Regions from separate parts of the Phytopseudomonas flavescens genome, predicted to be linked through region 4. Evidence: predicted binding sites of a transcription regulator. Region 4 holds the regulator's gene; each other region holds the start of a gene.
What was found. The regulator sigma-54, encoded in region 4, starts transcription at its own class of promoters, with help from an activator protein. The targets are predictions, from matches to a motif close to ANTGGCATNNANNTTGCTNT.
Positions count from the first base shown of each region.

Region 1 (3,662 bases), 1.0 Mb from region 4:
AGCCGCCGGTTTCTACGATGACTGGCAGAACGGCCGCGACCCGGCCGGTATCACCACCCAGGATCCGGAATTGTCCAAGCGCCTCGATCCGGTCGAAGGTGGCCGCCGCCTGGCCAATTACTTGCGTGTGCTGGTGCTGGAAGCCCAGACCATGGCCCGTGCCTGTGGCAAGTCGCACCTGCACAACCTCGATCCCGAGGACCTGGTGGCGCTGACCGTGGAGTCCGCAGCCATGGCACGGGTGCCGCTGGCTGGCACCAGCTGGGTGCCTGGGCAGGGTTACTGATAGCATCCGTCGGCCGGCCTCTCTCTGGGGGGCCGGCTTTCCTCAGGCTGTGTGAAAAACTCCGCGTTCGACCGGCCGGTTTTTCACACGGCCTGTTTCGCGTAGTGGAAGGGAATTCGAATGACTGCATCCTGGGCCTGGATGACACTGCTCGCCGCCGGCATCTGCGAAGTGATGTACGCCTCCGCCATTCCTCGTACCCAGGGCTTCACGCGGCTTTGGCCGAGCCTTTACTGCATCGTCTTCATCGCCCTGAGCATGTACCTGCTGGCGCTCTCGGCCCGCTACCTGCCAATGGGCACCGCCTATGCCGTGTGGGTCGGTATCGGTGCGGTCGGCACGGCGATCTACGGCATCGTCTACCTCAACGAACCCGCTACGCTGGCGCGACTCGTTTGCCTGGTGCTGATCATCTGTGGAGTGGCCGGCCTGAAGCTGTTCAGTCCGGTGGGCTGAGCCCGGGGCGATCGATTCGCCCAGGCGCCAGCCCTGAGCGAATTGGCTGCGCACGTGTGCCATCGGGTTGTGTCGTTCAGCACCCAGGTTCGTCGAAGAGGTGCTGGCCGTCAGCCGACCCAGAGCGTGCTCCGGGTGCGGCTGGCAGGCTCAGAGGGCGGCGTCGTCCAGTTCGCCGGTTCTGATCCGTACGATGCTTTCCAGGTTCTGGATGAATACCTTGCCATCGCCGATCTTGCCGGTGCGGGCGGTTTTCAGGATGACGTCCACGGCGTGTTGACAGAGGTCGTCCGACACCACCATTTCCAGCTTGATCTTGGGCAGCAGTTGCACCTCGTATTCGGCGCCCCGGTAGACCTCCGTGTGCCCTTTCTGTCGGCCGTAGCCCCTGGCTTCGGTGGCCGTGACGCCGTTGACGCCAACGTCGGTGAGCGCTTCACGCACGGCGTCGAGCAGGAAGGGCTTGATGATCGCGGTGATCAGTTTCATCGCTGTGACCCTCAGTTCGAGTACTTGTAGCCGACTTCGCCATGGGCGGAGAGATCGAGGCCATCAACCTCGGTTTCCTCGTCCACGCGCAGCCCACCGCAGACTGCGTCGGCAATCTTGTAAGCGATCAGGCTGGTGATGGCCGAGAAGACAATGCTGAACAGGATGGCACCGCCGTTGACCAGCAGCTGGTCGAGCAGGCCGCGGCCTTCGATGAAGCCCTGGCCGCCAATGGCGGCAAGCGCGAACACGGGAGTCAGCAGGCCGCCGAGGATGCCCGCGACGCCATGCACGCCGAACACGTCGAAGGCATCGTCCAGGCCGATCATCGGCTTGAGCTTTTCTACCGACCAGACGCACACCGGGCCTGCGATGAAGCCCAGCAGGATGGCGCCCATCGGCCCTACGAAGCCGCAGGCCGGGGTGACGGCCACCAGGCCGGCAATGGCCCCGGACAGCGCGCCGAACAGGCTCGGCCGGCCACGGTGTCGCCATTCCACGATCATCCAGCCCAATGCGCCTGCGCAACTGGCGAGCATGGTGTTGACCATCACCAGCATGGCGTAGCCGTTGGCGGCCAGTGCGCAGCCGCCGCAGAAGCCCAGCCAGCCCACCCACAGCAAGGAGCCGCCGGTAAGGGTCATGGTCATGTTGTGCGGCGTCAGCGACGGCGTGCCGAAACCGCGACGGCGGCCCAGCAGCCAGGCACCCACCAGTGCGGCGATACCGACGTTGAGGTGCACCACATTGCCGCCAGCGAAGTCCTGCACGCCGAGATCGAACACCCAGCCACCGCCCCAGGCCATGTGTGCCATGGGGATGTAGTTGATGGTCAGCCACACGGCCATGAACACCATCACCGCGGCGAACTTCATGCGCTCGGCGAACCCGCCGACGATGATCGCCGGGGTAATGGCCGCGAACAGCAGCATGAACAGGAAGTACAGATACTCCGGGATGGTGCCGACTACCGAGTCCTTGGTGATGCCGGCCATGAACAGCTTGTCCAGGCCACCGATCACCGCGTGCAGCGAGCCGCCGTTGGTGAAGGTCAGGCTGTAGCCGTAGATCGCGAACAGCACCGACATCAGCGATGCGGTGCAGAACACCTGCATGAGAACCGAGAGGACGTTCTTGGTTCGTGCCATACCGCCATAGAACAGCGCCAGGCCCGGGAGGGTCATCAGCAGTACCACCAGCGAGCAGAGCGCCACGAACGCCGTGTCGCCGCTGTCGATCGGCGCTGCCGCCTCGTCGGCGAGAGCGGCGGCGCTGGCGAGCACCAGAGGAAAAACCAACATACTGCGGCCTATCTGTGAACACCGAACCATTGCCTGTTGCCTCCAACCGACGGGGGATTGAACCGGCCGCTGTCGGTGGCGAACCGGATCTGCTGCCCCGCGGAAGGTCAGCGCAGAAGCACCGACATATATTCCTGTGGGGCAATTAACTTCCCCTCTGGTAAAGCAATAGGCCTGCCAGAATCGTTGCGCGCCGAGCTGTTTCAGCTAACCCACTGAGCTCAAAACAATTTGTTACATGTTGGCTGAGGGCCGCGGAATACCTGAGGTGCGCGCCGTGCATTGTCCTGGTGCGCAAGGTGTGGGGCTGCTACTTAGTGGGCAGAGCAAGGGCGTGCTGCGAGGGATGACCGGCGGCGGTTGCCGCCGGTCGAAGGGTTATTTCAGCTTGTCGAGTTCTTCATCAGGCAGTGCGTAGCTGTGTTTCTCGTGAATGATGGTCGCGATCAGCGCGTAGAGGCTGACGGCGGCGACCAGAAAGCTGATGAAGATCAGGATGGCGGGTTTGTCGGCGAAGGTGAATACAGCGCTGGCACCTTCGTAGGTGGTGATGCTCATGGCGATACTCCTCGGGATGAGCCGGCCGCCCTTGCGGCCGGCCAGGGGTCATTTGGCGGGGGCGGCGGTCAGTGGCGGCTGTGCGGCGTTGCCACCCACCGTACTGCTCTGCCCGTACATGCTGCTCCACTCCGGATAGGCCTGGGCCGGCACTTCGGTCAGGTCGAGGCCACGTTCCTCGGCATGCGCCGGCACGCGCAGGATGCCGGCCTTGTTGAGGGCGTAGGAGATGCCGTAGCCGGGGAAGAAGCCCAGCGCGGCCATCACCAGTGCGCCGCCGAGCTGGCCGAAGAAACTGATCTCCGGCATGCCGTTCACGTTCGGGTAACCGGCCAGGAAGATGCCGCTGATCAGCAGACCGGCGAAACCGCCGAAGCCGTGCACGGCGAACGCGCCGACGGCATCGTCCAGCTTGAACTTGAGCAGCAGGTTGTTGACCAGCGGCGCCAGGGCGGAAACGCCCATGCCGATGAGGTAGGCCAGCCCGGGGTGGTAGAGGTCCAGGCCGGGCGCCACCGAGATGATGCCGACCAGACCACCGGACATCATCCAGTAGGGTTCGCGGGTGGTCA
Region 1 is NZ_JACBYV010000001.1:4,739,504-4,743,165, forward strand. It holds gene FHR27_RS21185 (FMN-binding glutamate synthase family protein) at 1-286, shown strand, start outside; gene FHR27_RS21190 (DMT family transporter) at 407-742, shown strand; gene FHR27_RS21195 (P-II family nitrogen regulator) at 893-1,231, opposite strand; gene FHR27_RS21200 (ammonium transporter) at 1,243-2,562, opposite strand; gene FHR27_RS21205 (hypothetical protein) at 2,911-3,090, opposite strand; gene FHR27_RS21210 (ammonium transporter) at 3,139-3,662, opposite strand, start outside.
Region 1: FHR27_RS21200 (ammonium transporter) is a predicted target of sigma-54. The motif match lies at 2,695-2,714, and genes of this name have one in related genera.

Region 2 (3,662 bases), 3.0 Mb from region 4:
GCCGCCACTGCGGCTGCAACGCCTGCACAGCTTGCGGCTGCCAATGCGGCGGGGGCTGCGGCGGGTACCACTGCAGCCAACGCTTCGTTCAACCCGGCGGATCCGACCAGCTACAACCGTTCCACCTCGGTCAATATTTACGACGCCCAGGGCAATGCGCACTCCTTCACCCAGTACTTCGTGAAGACCGGAGCGAACAACTGGGACGTGAAGATTCTGGTGGACGGTCGTAATCCGCTGGATCCGACCAGTACTCAGGCGCTTTCGGCAGGGGTGAGCTTCGACTCGTCCGGCAAGCTGCAGACCATCGATCCGGCAAGGCTGAGCACAGGGTTGTCGATGAACCCTGATGGCACCCTCAGCATGAATGGCTGGGTGCCTGCGGCGCCGACCAATGCCGAGGGTACGACCTGGGCAGCAAACGGTTCCACGGCCAGCGGGGCGGTGAAGTTCGATTTCCGTGGGTCTTCGCAGTACAACAGTACGTTTGCGGTCGCCAAGGTCGAGCAGGACGGTTATAGCACCGGGGAGCTGTCGGGCCTGGAAATTGACGAGACCGGTGTTCTGTTCGCTCGCTATACCAATGGCCAGACCAAAGTTCAGGGCCAACTGGTGCTGGCCAACTTCGCCAACATGCAGGGGCTTACACCGGTTGGCAAAACGGCGTGGGTTCAATCGTCGGCATCTGGTGAGCCGGTCATCGGCACGCCAAAAAGCGGCACCCTGGGGTCGTTGCAGGCTGGGGCGCTGGAAGATTCCAACGTCGAGCTGTCGGATCAGCTGGTCAACCTGATCGTTGCCCAGCGCAACTATCAGGCCAACGCCAAAACCATCGAGACCGAGAGCGCCATCACGCAGACGATCATCAACCTGCGTTGATGCCCGCGTCAGGGAGTCGTTGCCGCTAGCGGCAACAACTCGCCAAGCGACAAATTACAGGCTCCCTCGGGAGCCTGTTTCGTTTATATAAATCCAATAAAATCATTAGGTTGCGATTTTTTGTGGTTGGTGGCACGTGAATTGCTTTTAAGCTCTTGTCAGAGTCGCGGGCGAGTTGCCCCACCTCGGAGGAAACATGGACAAGATGCTGTACGTCTCCATGACTGGTGCCCACAACAACACGTTGGCCCAGCGTGCCCACGCCAACAATCTGGCGAACATCTCCACGAGCGGTTTTCGCCGCGATTTCGAGCAGGCGCGCTCGATGCCGATTTTTGGAGAAACGCAGCCTAGCCGTGTGTTCGCCATGAGCGAGCGACCCGGTACCGATTTCACGCCTGGCTCCTTGCAGGAAACCGGTCGTGATCTGGATGTGGCGATTGGTGGCAAGGGCTGGTTGGCCGTGCAGTCGCCCGATGGCACCGAAGCCTATGTGCGTACTGCGAGCCTCAACGTGGATGCCATGGGCATGCTGCGCACCGGTAATGGCATGCCGGTGATGGGCAATGCCGGGCCGATCGCCGTGCCGCCCGAGCAGAAGATCGAGATTGGCCAGGACGGCACCATCAGCATCCGTGCCTTGGGCGAGGCGCCCAATGTGTTGGCCGAGGTCGACAGGTTGCGGCTGGTGAACCCGGACCTCAAGCAGATGCAGAAGGGCAGCGACGGCATGATCCGTTTCAACGGCCCGCAGCCACCGGAAGCCGACGCCACCGTGCAGATTACTTCGGGCTTTCTCGAGTCCAGCAACGTCAATGCCGTCGAGGAAATGACCTCGATTCTGGCGCTGTCCCGGCAGTTCGAGCTGTCGGTAAAGATGATGCGTACCGCAGAAGACAATGACACCGCCATGGCGCGTGTCTTGCAAATGACCTGATAACCAAACGCGCGGCGCCATGAATCCGGCGCCCGAGGAGAAACGCTATGCTTCCGGCACTTTGGGTCAGCAAGACCGGCCTGTCCGCTCAGGACATGAACCTGACGACCATTTCCAACAACCTGGCCAACGTGTCCACCACGGGCTTCAAGCGCGATCGCGCCGAGTTCGAGGACCTGCTGTACCAGATCCGTCGCCAGCCTGGCGGTCAGTCCAGCCAGGACAGCCAGCTGCCTTCCGGCCTGCAGCTCGGTACCGGTGTGCGTATCAATGGCACGCAGAAGATCTTCACTGCCGGTAGCCTGCAGACCACCGAGCAGCCGATGGACATGGCGATCAACGGCCGCGGCTTCTTTCAGGTACTGATGCCCGATGGCACGGTGTCCTACACCCGTGACGGCAGCTTTCACCTGAACTCCGATGGCCAGGTGGTGACGTCTCAGGGTTTCGCGCTGGAGCCGGCCATCGTGCTGCCACCGGAAGTGCGTACCTTCACCGTGGGTGAGGACGGCACCGCGTCGGTGACCACCACCGGCAACCCGCAGCCGCAGATCGTCGGCAACATCCAGATCACCGACTTCATCAACCCGGCGGGTCTGGAAGCGATCGGCAACAACCTGTTCCTGGAGACCGCCTCCAGCGGTGCGCCGCAGGTCGGCACGCCCGGCCTCAACGGCTTGGGTACGACCCTGCAGAACACCCTGGAAAACTCCAACGTCAGCGTGGTCGAGGAGATGGTCAACATGATCACCACTCAGCGCGCCTACGAGATGAACTCCAAGGTCATCTCCACCGCTGACCAGATGCTGTCCTTCATCACGCAGAACCTTTAAGAAACCCGGGGTAGGGCAGCAGCTCACCCCCTGATACGCCTGAACGCTGTGAGGTAGTGGTTATGAACCGCTTGGTGTGTGTGTTCTCGATTCTCGGCAGCGTAGTGCTGAGTGGCTGCGTGGCGCCGGTCGCCAAGCCCAACGATCCGTACTACGCACCTGTGTTGCCACGCACGCCGCTGCCGGCCGCGCAGAACAATGGCTCGATCTTCCAGTCGGGCTTCGAGAACAATCTGTACGGCGACCGCAAGGCGTTCCGCGTGGGTGATGTGATTACCATCAGCCTGAGCGAGCGCATGCAGGCCAGCAAGAACGCCAGCTCGCAGATGTCCAAGGACAGTAATGCCAATATCGGCCTGACGTCGCTGTTCGGCGGTGGCGTATCGATCGACAACCCCAGCTCCAGCCTCAATCCGCTGAAGGCCGAGAACCTGGGACTCAGTGCCCAGTACGGCGCCCAGCGTGACACCAATGGTTCCGGCCAGGCCGGGCAGAGCAACAGCCTGACCGGTTCGATCACCGTGACCGTGGCCGAAGTACTGCCCAACGGGTTGCTGGTCGTGCGCGGTGAGAAGTGGATGACCCTCAACACCGGTGACGAGCTGGTGCGCATCGCCGGTCTGGTTCGTTCCGACGACGTTGCTCGTGACAACACCGTGGCCTCGACCCGTATCGCCGATGCACGCATCACCTATTCCGGTACTGGCGCCTTCGCCGATGCCAGTCAGCCAGGTTGGCTGGATCGCTTTTTCGTCAGCCCGCTGTGGCCGTTCTGAGGTTCATGATCATGCGCAAATGGATCATCACCGTTGCAGCTCTGCTGCTGGCCTCGACCGCTCAAGCCGAGCGACTCAAGGACCTGGCCAGTATCCAGGGTGTGCGTAGTAACCAGTTGATCGGTTACGGCCTGGTCGTGGGCCTCAATGGCAGCGGCGACCAGACTACCCAGACGCCGTTTACCGTGCAGACCTTCAACAACATGATGGCGCAGTTCGGCATCAAGGTGCCGGAAG
Region 2 is NZ_JACBYV010000001.1:2,733,796-2,737,457, reverse strand. It holds gene FHR27_RS12200 (flagellar hook protein FlgE) at 1-879, shown strand, start outside; gene FHR27_RS12195 (flagellar basal body rod protein FlgF) at 1,076-1,816, shown strand; gene flgG (flagellar basal-body rod protein FlgG) at 1,864-2,649, shown strand; gene flgH (flagellar basal body L-ring protein FlgH) at 2,712-3,425, shown strand; gene FHR27_RS12180 (flagellar basal body P-ring protein FlgI) at 3,437-3,662, shown strand, end outside.
Region 2: FHR27_RS12195 (flagellar basal body rod protein FlgF) is a predicted target of sigma-54. The motif match lies at 1,008-1,027, and genes of this name have one in related genera.

Region 3 (3,662 bases), 2.3 Mb from region 4:
GATTCGGCCTCCGGGCGTCTTGGTCTGCTCGAGCTGCGTGCCTTCGAAATGCCGCCGCACGCGCAGATGAGCCTGGCCCAGCAGTTGTTGCTGCGGGCGCTGATCGCGCGGTTCTGGAAGGAGCCTTACCGGCCCGCACGCCTGGTGCGCTGGGGTACCGAACTGCATGACCGCTTCTTGCTGTCGCACTTCGTCGAGCAGGATTTTGCCGATGTGCTGCAGGAACTGACCACCTTCGGTTACCGCCTGCGCGCCGACTGGTTCGCACCGCATTTCGAGTTTCGCTTCCCCAAGGCCGGCGACTTCAACGTCAAGGGCATCGATCTGGAGCTGCGTCAGGCGCTGGAGCCCTGGCATGTGCTGGGCGAAGAGGGCGCGGTGGGCGGTACGGTGCGTTATGTCGACTCGTCCCTCGAGCGGATGCAGGTCAAGGTCAATGGCCTGACCCCGGATCGTTACGTGTTGACCTGCAATGGCGTGCCGGTCCCGCTGCGAGCGACCGGCAAGGTCGGTGAGTTCGTCGCCGGGGTGCGCTTCCGTGCCTGGCAGCCCGCGGCCTGTCTGCAGCCGACCATCGGCGTGCATGCGCCGCTGATTTTCGACCTGGTGGATACCTGGATGAACCGCTCCATCGGCGGATGCCAGTATCATGTCGCCCATCCCGGTGGGCGAAACTATGACAGCCTGCCGGTGAACGCCTATGAGGCGGAAAGCCGGCGCCTGGCACGCTTCTTCCGCCTTGGGCATAGCCCGGGTAAACGGGCTGCGCTGACGCCAAGCAGTAATCAGGAGTTGCCAACGACCCTGGATCTGCGCCGCATCTGAGAACCTGCGCAACGTCGGCTGCGCGCCGACGCTGCGGCGTTAAAAACAGCTCAGGAGTGCGCATGTACACCAGTACACTCCGCTTCCTGGCCTGTTTTTGGGGGCGCCAAGCCCTTGCCGTGCTCTAGCTCGCGCGATGTTGAGTGGGTTTTACTGGCGCAGGTTATGCTTTCACCGTGCAACGCCTACGCTAAGCCAACGACAAGACGTCACCAAGAATCACCGAGACATTGATGCCTGATCTGCTCGCCGATTACCCGTCCAACGATGGGGCCTACGATGAACTGCTCGATGCCAGCGGGCAGGTTCGCCCGCATTGGCGCAGGCTGCTGACCCAACTGCAGCGCAGCCGCCCGGCACAGCTGCAGCAGCGTCAGGCCATGCTGACCCGACAGATCCAGGAGAATGGCGTTACCTACAACGTGTACGCCGATCCCGATGGTGCGGATCGCCCCTGGGAACTGGACCTGCTGCCCAATCTGATTCCCGCGGCCGAGTGGCAGACCATCGCTGCCGGCGTGGCCCAGCGTGCGGCGTTGCTCGACAAGGTACTGGCCGACCTTTACGGCCCTCAGCAGCTACTGGCCGACGGCCTGCTGCCGCCGGAGCTGGTCTTCGGCCACGAGAACTTTCTCTGGCCCTGCCAGGGCTTGCAGCCGCCAGGCGGTACCTTCCTGCATGTGTATGCCGTGGACCTGGCGCGGGCGCCCGATGGCCGCTGGTGGGTCACGGCCGATCGTACCCAGGCGCCCTCCGGGGCGGGCTACGCCCTGGAAAACCGGCAAATCGTTTCCCGCGCCTTCCCCGAGCTGTACCGGGACCTGGGCGTGCAGTACCTGGCGGGGTTCTTCCGCACCCTGCAGGACACCCTGGCGCGTCAGGCGCCCGCCGATGGCGAGACGCCGCTGGTGGTGGTGCTGACACCCGGGCGATTCAACGAGAGCTATTTCGAACACCTGTACCTGGCCCGTCAGCTCGGTTATCCGCTGGTCGAAGGCAGCGACCTGACCGTGCGCGACGCCACCCTGTACCTCAAGACCCTGGCGGGGTTGCGCCGCGTACATGCGGTGCTGCGCCGTCTCGACGACGATTTCTGCGACCCCCTCGAACTGCGTACCGACTCCGCACTGGGCGTGCCCGGCCTGTTGGAGGCGGTGCGTCAGGGCCGCGTGCTGGTCGCCAACGCGCTCGGTAGCGGTGTGCTGGAAGCGCCCGGGCTGCCAGGCTTTCTGCCGGCGATCAGCGAGAAGCTGCTGGGTGAGCCGCTGCTGCTGCCGAGCATCGCCAGTTGGTGGTGCGGCGAGCCACCGGTATTGGAGCAAGCCCTGGAAAAACTCCCCGAGCTGCTTATCCGGCCGAGCTTCCCATCGCAGAGCTTCACCCCGGTATTCGGCCGTGATCTGGATGCCGCGCAGCGTGCCGAGCTGACTGCAAGGCTGCGGCTGCGCCCTTATGCCTATGTCGCTCAGGCGCTGGCGCAACTGTCCCAGGCGCCGGTCTGGCAGGGGGAGGGCAAGCTGCAATCCCGCGCCATCGGCATGCGCGTGTTCGCCGTGGCCAGTGCCGACGGCTACCGGGTGATGGCGGGCGGCTTGACCCGCGTGGCCGCAGAAGCCGACGCCGAGGTGGTGTCGATGCAGCGTGGCGGTGCCAGCAAGGACACCTGGGTGCTCGGCGAGCGCCACGGCCCCGGTGAACCGTGGCAGGGTATGCGCCCGCTGGGCGCAGCCGATCTGGTGCGCAGCGACCCCTATCTGCCGTCACGGGTGGTGGAAAACCTGTTCTGGTTCGGTCGCTACAGCGAGCGCTGTGAGGACAGCGCGCGGCTGCTGCGCATCATGCTCGGTCGTTACGTCGATGACGATGATGACCCGCAGGCTCTGGAGGCGGCGCTGGATCTTGGCGAAAGCCTCGGCCTGTTGCCCGATGAGGAGCACGGCGCTCTGGATGCCCGGCTGCTGGAGGCGGTGCTCGGTGCCGAATGGCCAGCCAGCCTGCGCATCAATCTGCAACGCCTGCAATGGACCGCCGGCAGCGTACGCGGCAAGCTTTCCCAGGCCAACTGGCAGGCGCTGGTGGAGCTGCAACGCGATGCGCAGAATCTGGAGGCCCGTGGCGGCGATTTTGGCCAGTTGCTGGATTTTCTCAATCGCCTGCTGATGTCACTGGCGGCGCTCTCCGGCTTTGCGCTGGACGACATGACCCGTGACGATGGCTGGCGTTTCCTGATGATCGGCCGCTGCATCGAACGCCTGCAGTTTCTCTGTGACAGCGTCGGCGGCTTCCTGCGCAGCAGCAAGCCGGATGATCAGTCGGCACTCGAGTGGTTGCTGGAACTGGGTAACAGCAGCATCACCTACCGCACGCGCTACATGGCCTCGGCACAGCTGATTCCGGTACTCGACCTGCTGCTGCTCGATGAGCAGAACCCCCACGCGGTGCTGTTCCAGGTGCGCACGCTGTTGCGCTCCCTGGAGCGCCTGGCCGAACGCTTCCATCTGCCCGAGGCGCCGGCACTGTCACGGCTCGAGCGGCAATTGAGCGCCGTCGACCTGCGCAGCCTGGAAAATCCGCTGTTCGGCGCCCGTGGCGTTCGCGCGGTACTCGATGGCCTGGCCGATCTGCTCGAGGCCATCGGCCAGGCATCCGGCCAGGCATCGGATGAACTGGGCCTGCGCTTTTTCGTGCACGTTGCCGCCAGTCAGGGAACCCGGTCGTCATGAGTGCTCGTTATCAGGTGTTGCACGACACCCATTATCGTTATGCCTCGCCAGTGTCCCTGGCCCAGCAGCTGGCCCACCTGTGGCCGCGTGACTGTGCCTGGCAGCGCTGCGAGG
Region 3 is NZ_JACBYV010000001.1:3,457,500-3,461,161, reverse strand. It holds gene FHR27_RS15455 (transglutaminase family protein) at 1-825, shown strand, start outside; gene FHR27_RS15450 (circularly permuted type 2 ATP-grasp protein) at 1,059-3,548, shown strand; gene FHR27_RS15445 (transglutaminase family protein) at 3,545-3,662, shown strand, end outside.
Region 3: FHR27_RS15450 (circularly permuted type 2 ATP-grasp protein) is a predicted target of sigma-54. The motif match lies at 978-997, and genes of this name have one in related genera.

Region 4 (3,662 bases):
CCTGCAGGGCCTCCTCTTCCCGTTCGCCCTCGGTCGCCAGATGTACGGTGGTGCCCTTGCCGGCGGCGAGCATCATCACCGCCATGATGCTCTTGCCTTCCACCAGGCTGTCGACGCTGCGCCCGATTTTCACCTGGCAGGGAAAGCGCCCTGCGACTCCGACGAACTTGGCGGCGGCACGCGCATGCAGGCCGAGTTTGTTGATGATGGTGATTTCACGGGCGGGCATCGCGGCAATTCCTTAACTGAGGTCGCGGTGGCGGATCTGAACGTTCTTCAGCAGCGGTTTGAGGGCGTGGCCCAGGCGGTTGGCGAGATACACCGAACGATGATGGCCACCGGTGCAGCCAATCGCAACGGTGACGTAGGAGCGATTGCTGGCAGCGAAGCGCGGCAGCCATTTGTGCAGGTAGGCGAAGATGTCCTGGTACATGTCCTGGACGTCCTCCTGGGCTGCGAGGTATTCCTCCACCGGCTGTTCGAGGCCCGTGAAGTCACGCAGCTCGGGCTTCCAGTAGGGGTTGGGCAGGCAGCGCACGTCGAACACCAGATCCGCATCCACTGGCATCCCCCGTTTGAAACCGAAGGACTCGATCAGGTAGGCGGTGCCCGGCTCCGGCTGGTTGAGCAGGCGCAGCTTGAGGGTGTCGCGCAGTTGGTAGAGATTCAGGTGAGTGGTGTCGATCTTGAGGTCGGCACGGTCGATGATCGGGCTCAGCAGCTTGGTCTCGTCGACCATGGCCTCGGCCAGCGAGCGCTGGTCGTTGGTCAGCGGATGACGCCTGCGCGTCTCCGAAAAGCGCTTGAGCAGCGTTTCTTCGCTGGCATCCAGGTACAGGACATCGCAGCGGATATTGCGGCCGCGCACTTCGTCGAGCAGTTCGGAGAAACGCTTGAGCTGGCTGGGCAGGTTGCGTGCGTCTATCGACACCGCGACTTGCGGGTGCAACAGCTCGGTGTGCAGCAACGCCCGTTCGGCCAGCTCGGGAAGCAGGCCGGCAGGCAGATTGTCGATGCAATAGAAGCCGTTGTCCTCGAGCACGTCGAGAGCGGTGCTCTTGCCCGAGCCGGAACGGCCGCTGACGATGATCAGGCGCATGGGCTCATCCTGTGTAGGGCTATTGGCCGTTCTGCACGTTCACTACGGTCTGGTACAGCGATTGACTGTCCTGAGCCTGGCGCAGTCGCTCGCGAACGTCCTCGCGGTCGAACATGCTGGCGATCTGGCGCAGCAGTTCCAGGTGCTCATCGGTCGCTGCTTCGGGAACCAGCAGCACGAACAGCAAATCGACAGGGGCGCCATCGATTGCGTCGAAATCCACCGCGGCGTCGAGTTTCAGCAGCGCACTGATCGGTGAGCTGCACCCGGGCAAGCGGCAATGAGGAATGGCGATGCCATTGCCGAAACCGGTCGAGCCGAGTTTCTCCCGGGCGATCAGGCTTTCATAGATGGTCTGGCCATCGAGATCGGGCAGGTCGCGCGCGATCACGGCAGCTATCTGTTCGAGTACACGCTTTTTACTGCCGCCCGGCACGTTCACGAGGGAACGGCCGGGGGTCAGGATATTTTCAAGTCGGATCATAGGAGAAGGACGAGGTCAGCGGGCCATTGCGCCCTGCTGGCGGTCGAGCTGTTTTTCCTTGTGCTTGATGAGTTGGCGGTCAAGTTTGTCGGTCAGTAGATCGATGGCGGCGTACATGTCTTCATGCTCGGCATTGGCCACCACTTCGCCTCCGGCGATGTGCAAGGTGGCTTCGACTTTCTGCTTGAGCTTCTCGACCTCCAGGATGACCTGCACATTGGTGATCTTGTCGAAGTGCCGCTCGAGACGTCCGAGCTTTTCCTCGATGTAGCTGCGTAGTGCGTCTGTCACATCCAGCTGGTGCCCACTGATGTTGACTTGCATACCGCTTCTCCTTGTTGCCGTGTGTGAGTGGCAGGCTATACACCTGCCGCAGGAACACTGGGGCTCTACTACAAGGCCGCTCACATCAGTCGTTTGCGTTCGCTCGAAGGCGCTATACCGAGCGATTCACGGTACTTGGCGACTGTGCGGCGCGCCACTTGAATGCCCTGTGCTTCCAGTAAACCAGCGATCTTGCTATCGCTCAATGGCTTTTTCGCATTTTCCGCGGCGACCAGTTTCTTGATGATCGCGCGGATCGCGGTGGACGAACATTCGCCGCCTTCGGAGGTGCTGACGTGGCTGGAGAAGAAGTATTTCAGCTCGTAAATGCCACGCGGTGTATGCATGTACTTCTGGGTGGTGACGCGTGAGATGGTCGATTCGTGCATGCCCACCGCTTCGGCGATGTCGTGCAGTACCAACGGCTTCATGGCTTCGTCGCCGTAGTCGAGGAAGCCGCGCTGGTGTTCGACGATCTGCGTCGCGACCTTCATCAGGGTTTCGTTGCGGCTCTGCAGGCTCTTGATGAACCAGCGTGCTTCCTGCAACTGATTGCGCATGAAGGTGTTGTCGGCGCTGGAGTCGGCGCGCTTCACGAAGCCTGCGTACTGCGCGTTGACGCGCAGGCGAGGCATGGCCTCCTGGTTGAGTTCCACCAGCCAGCGATCGTTGTGCTTGCGCACGATCACGTCAGGCACCACGTACTCGGGCTCGCTCGATTCGATCTGCGAACCGGGGCGCGGGTTGAGGCTCTGAATCAGCTCGATGACCGGGCGCAGCTCGTCTTCCTTGAGCTTCATGCGGCGCATCAGCTGGCTGTAGTCGCGGCTGCCGAGCAGGTCGAGGTAGTCACTGGTGAGGCGCTGGGCCTCGCTCAGCCAGGGGGTATTGGCCGGCAGTTGGCGCAGTTGCAGAAGCAGGCACTCGCGCAGGTCGCGGGCGGCGATGCCGGAAGGCTCGAACTGCTGGATGCGGTGCAGCACGGCTTCGACTTCATCGAGCTCGACATCGAGTTCGGGGTCGAAGGCGTCGGTGATTTCTTCGAGGGTTTCCTCGAGGTAGCCCTGACCATTGATGCAGTCGATCAGCGTCACTGCGATGAGGCGGTCCTTGTCGGACATAGGTGCCAGGTTGAGTTGCCAGAGCATGTGACTCTGCAGGCTCTCGCCGGCAGAGGTGCGAGTGGTGAAGTCCCACTCGTCGTCATCATTGCTTGGCAGGCTGCTGGCGCTGGTCTGATAGACGTCTTCCCAGGCCGTGTCGACCGGCAGTTCGCTGGGGATTCGCTCGCCCCATTCGCCTTCTTCCAGATTGTCGACGGTCTGGGTGTTTTCCTGGAAAGTTGGTTCCTGAAATTTCTCTTCCTGAGCGGCCGCCGTGGGTGCGCTTTCCGCGCCGTCGGCCATGGGGTCCGAATTGTCGAAGTCGTCGCCTTCTTCCTGACGCTCGAGCATCGGGTTCGACTCCAGTGCCTCCTGGATCTCCTGTTGCAGATCCAGCGTGGACAGTTGGAGCAGGCGAATGGCTTGTTGCAGCTGCGGTGTCATCGTCAGCTGCTGGCCCATTTTCAGGACTAGCGATGGTTTCATTGCAGACCTTATCTGGCGTCTGTGCGCGATCCACGACAGGGCGCCAAAGCGCCACTAGGAAGCAAATTATATGCCTGAATCCGAGTGCTTTGCCTAGAGCCCGTTACCATTTCATTACGACCCTGTCGTGGGTAGCGGGCGCTGGGCGTTCATCGGCGGGAAATTC
Region 4 is NZ_JACBYV010000001.1:5,752,395-5,756,056, forward strand. It holds gene FHR27_RS25625 (HPr family phosphocarrier protein) at 1-229, opposite strand, end outside; gene rapZ (RNase adapter RapZ) at 242-1,099, opposite strand; gene ptsN (PTS IIA-like nitrogen regulatory protein PtsN) at 1,119-1,583, opposite strand; gene hpf (ribosome hibernation-promoting factor, HPF/YfiA family) at 1,599-1,907, opposite strand; gene FHR27_RS25645 (RNA polymerase factor sigma-54) at 1,988-3,496, opposite strand.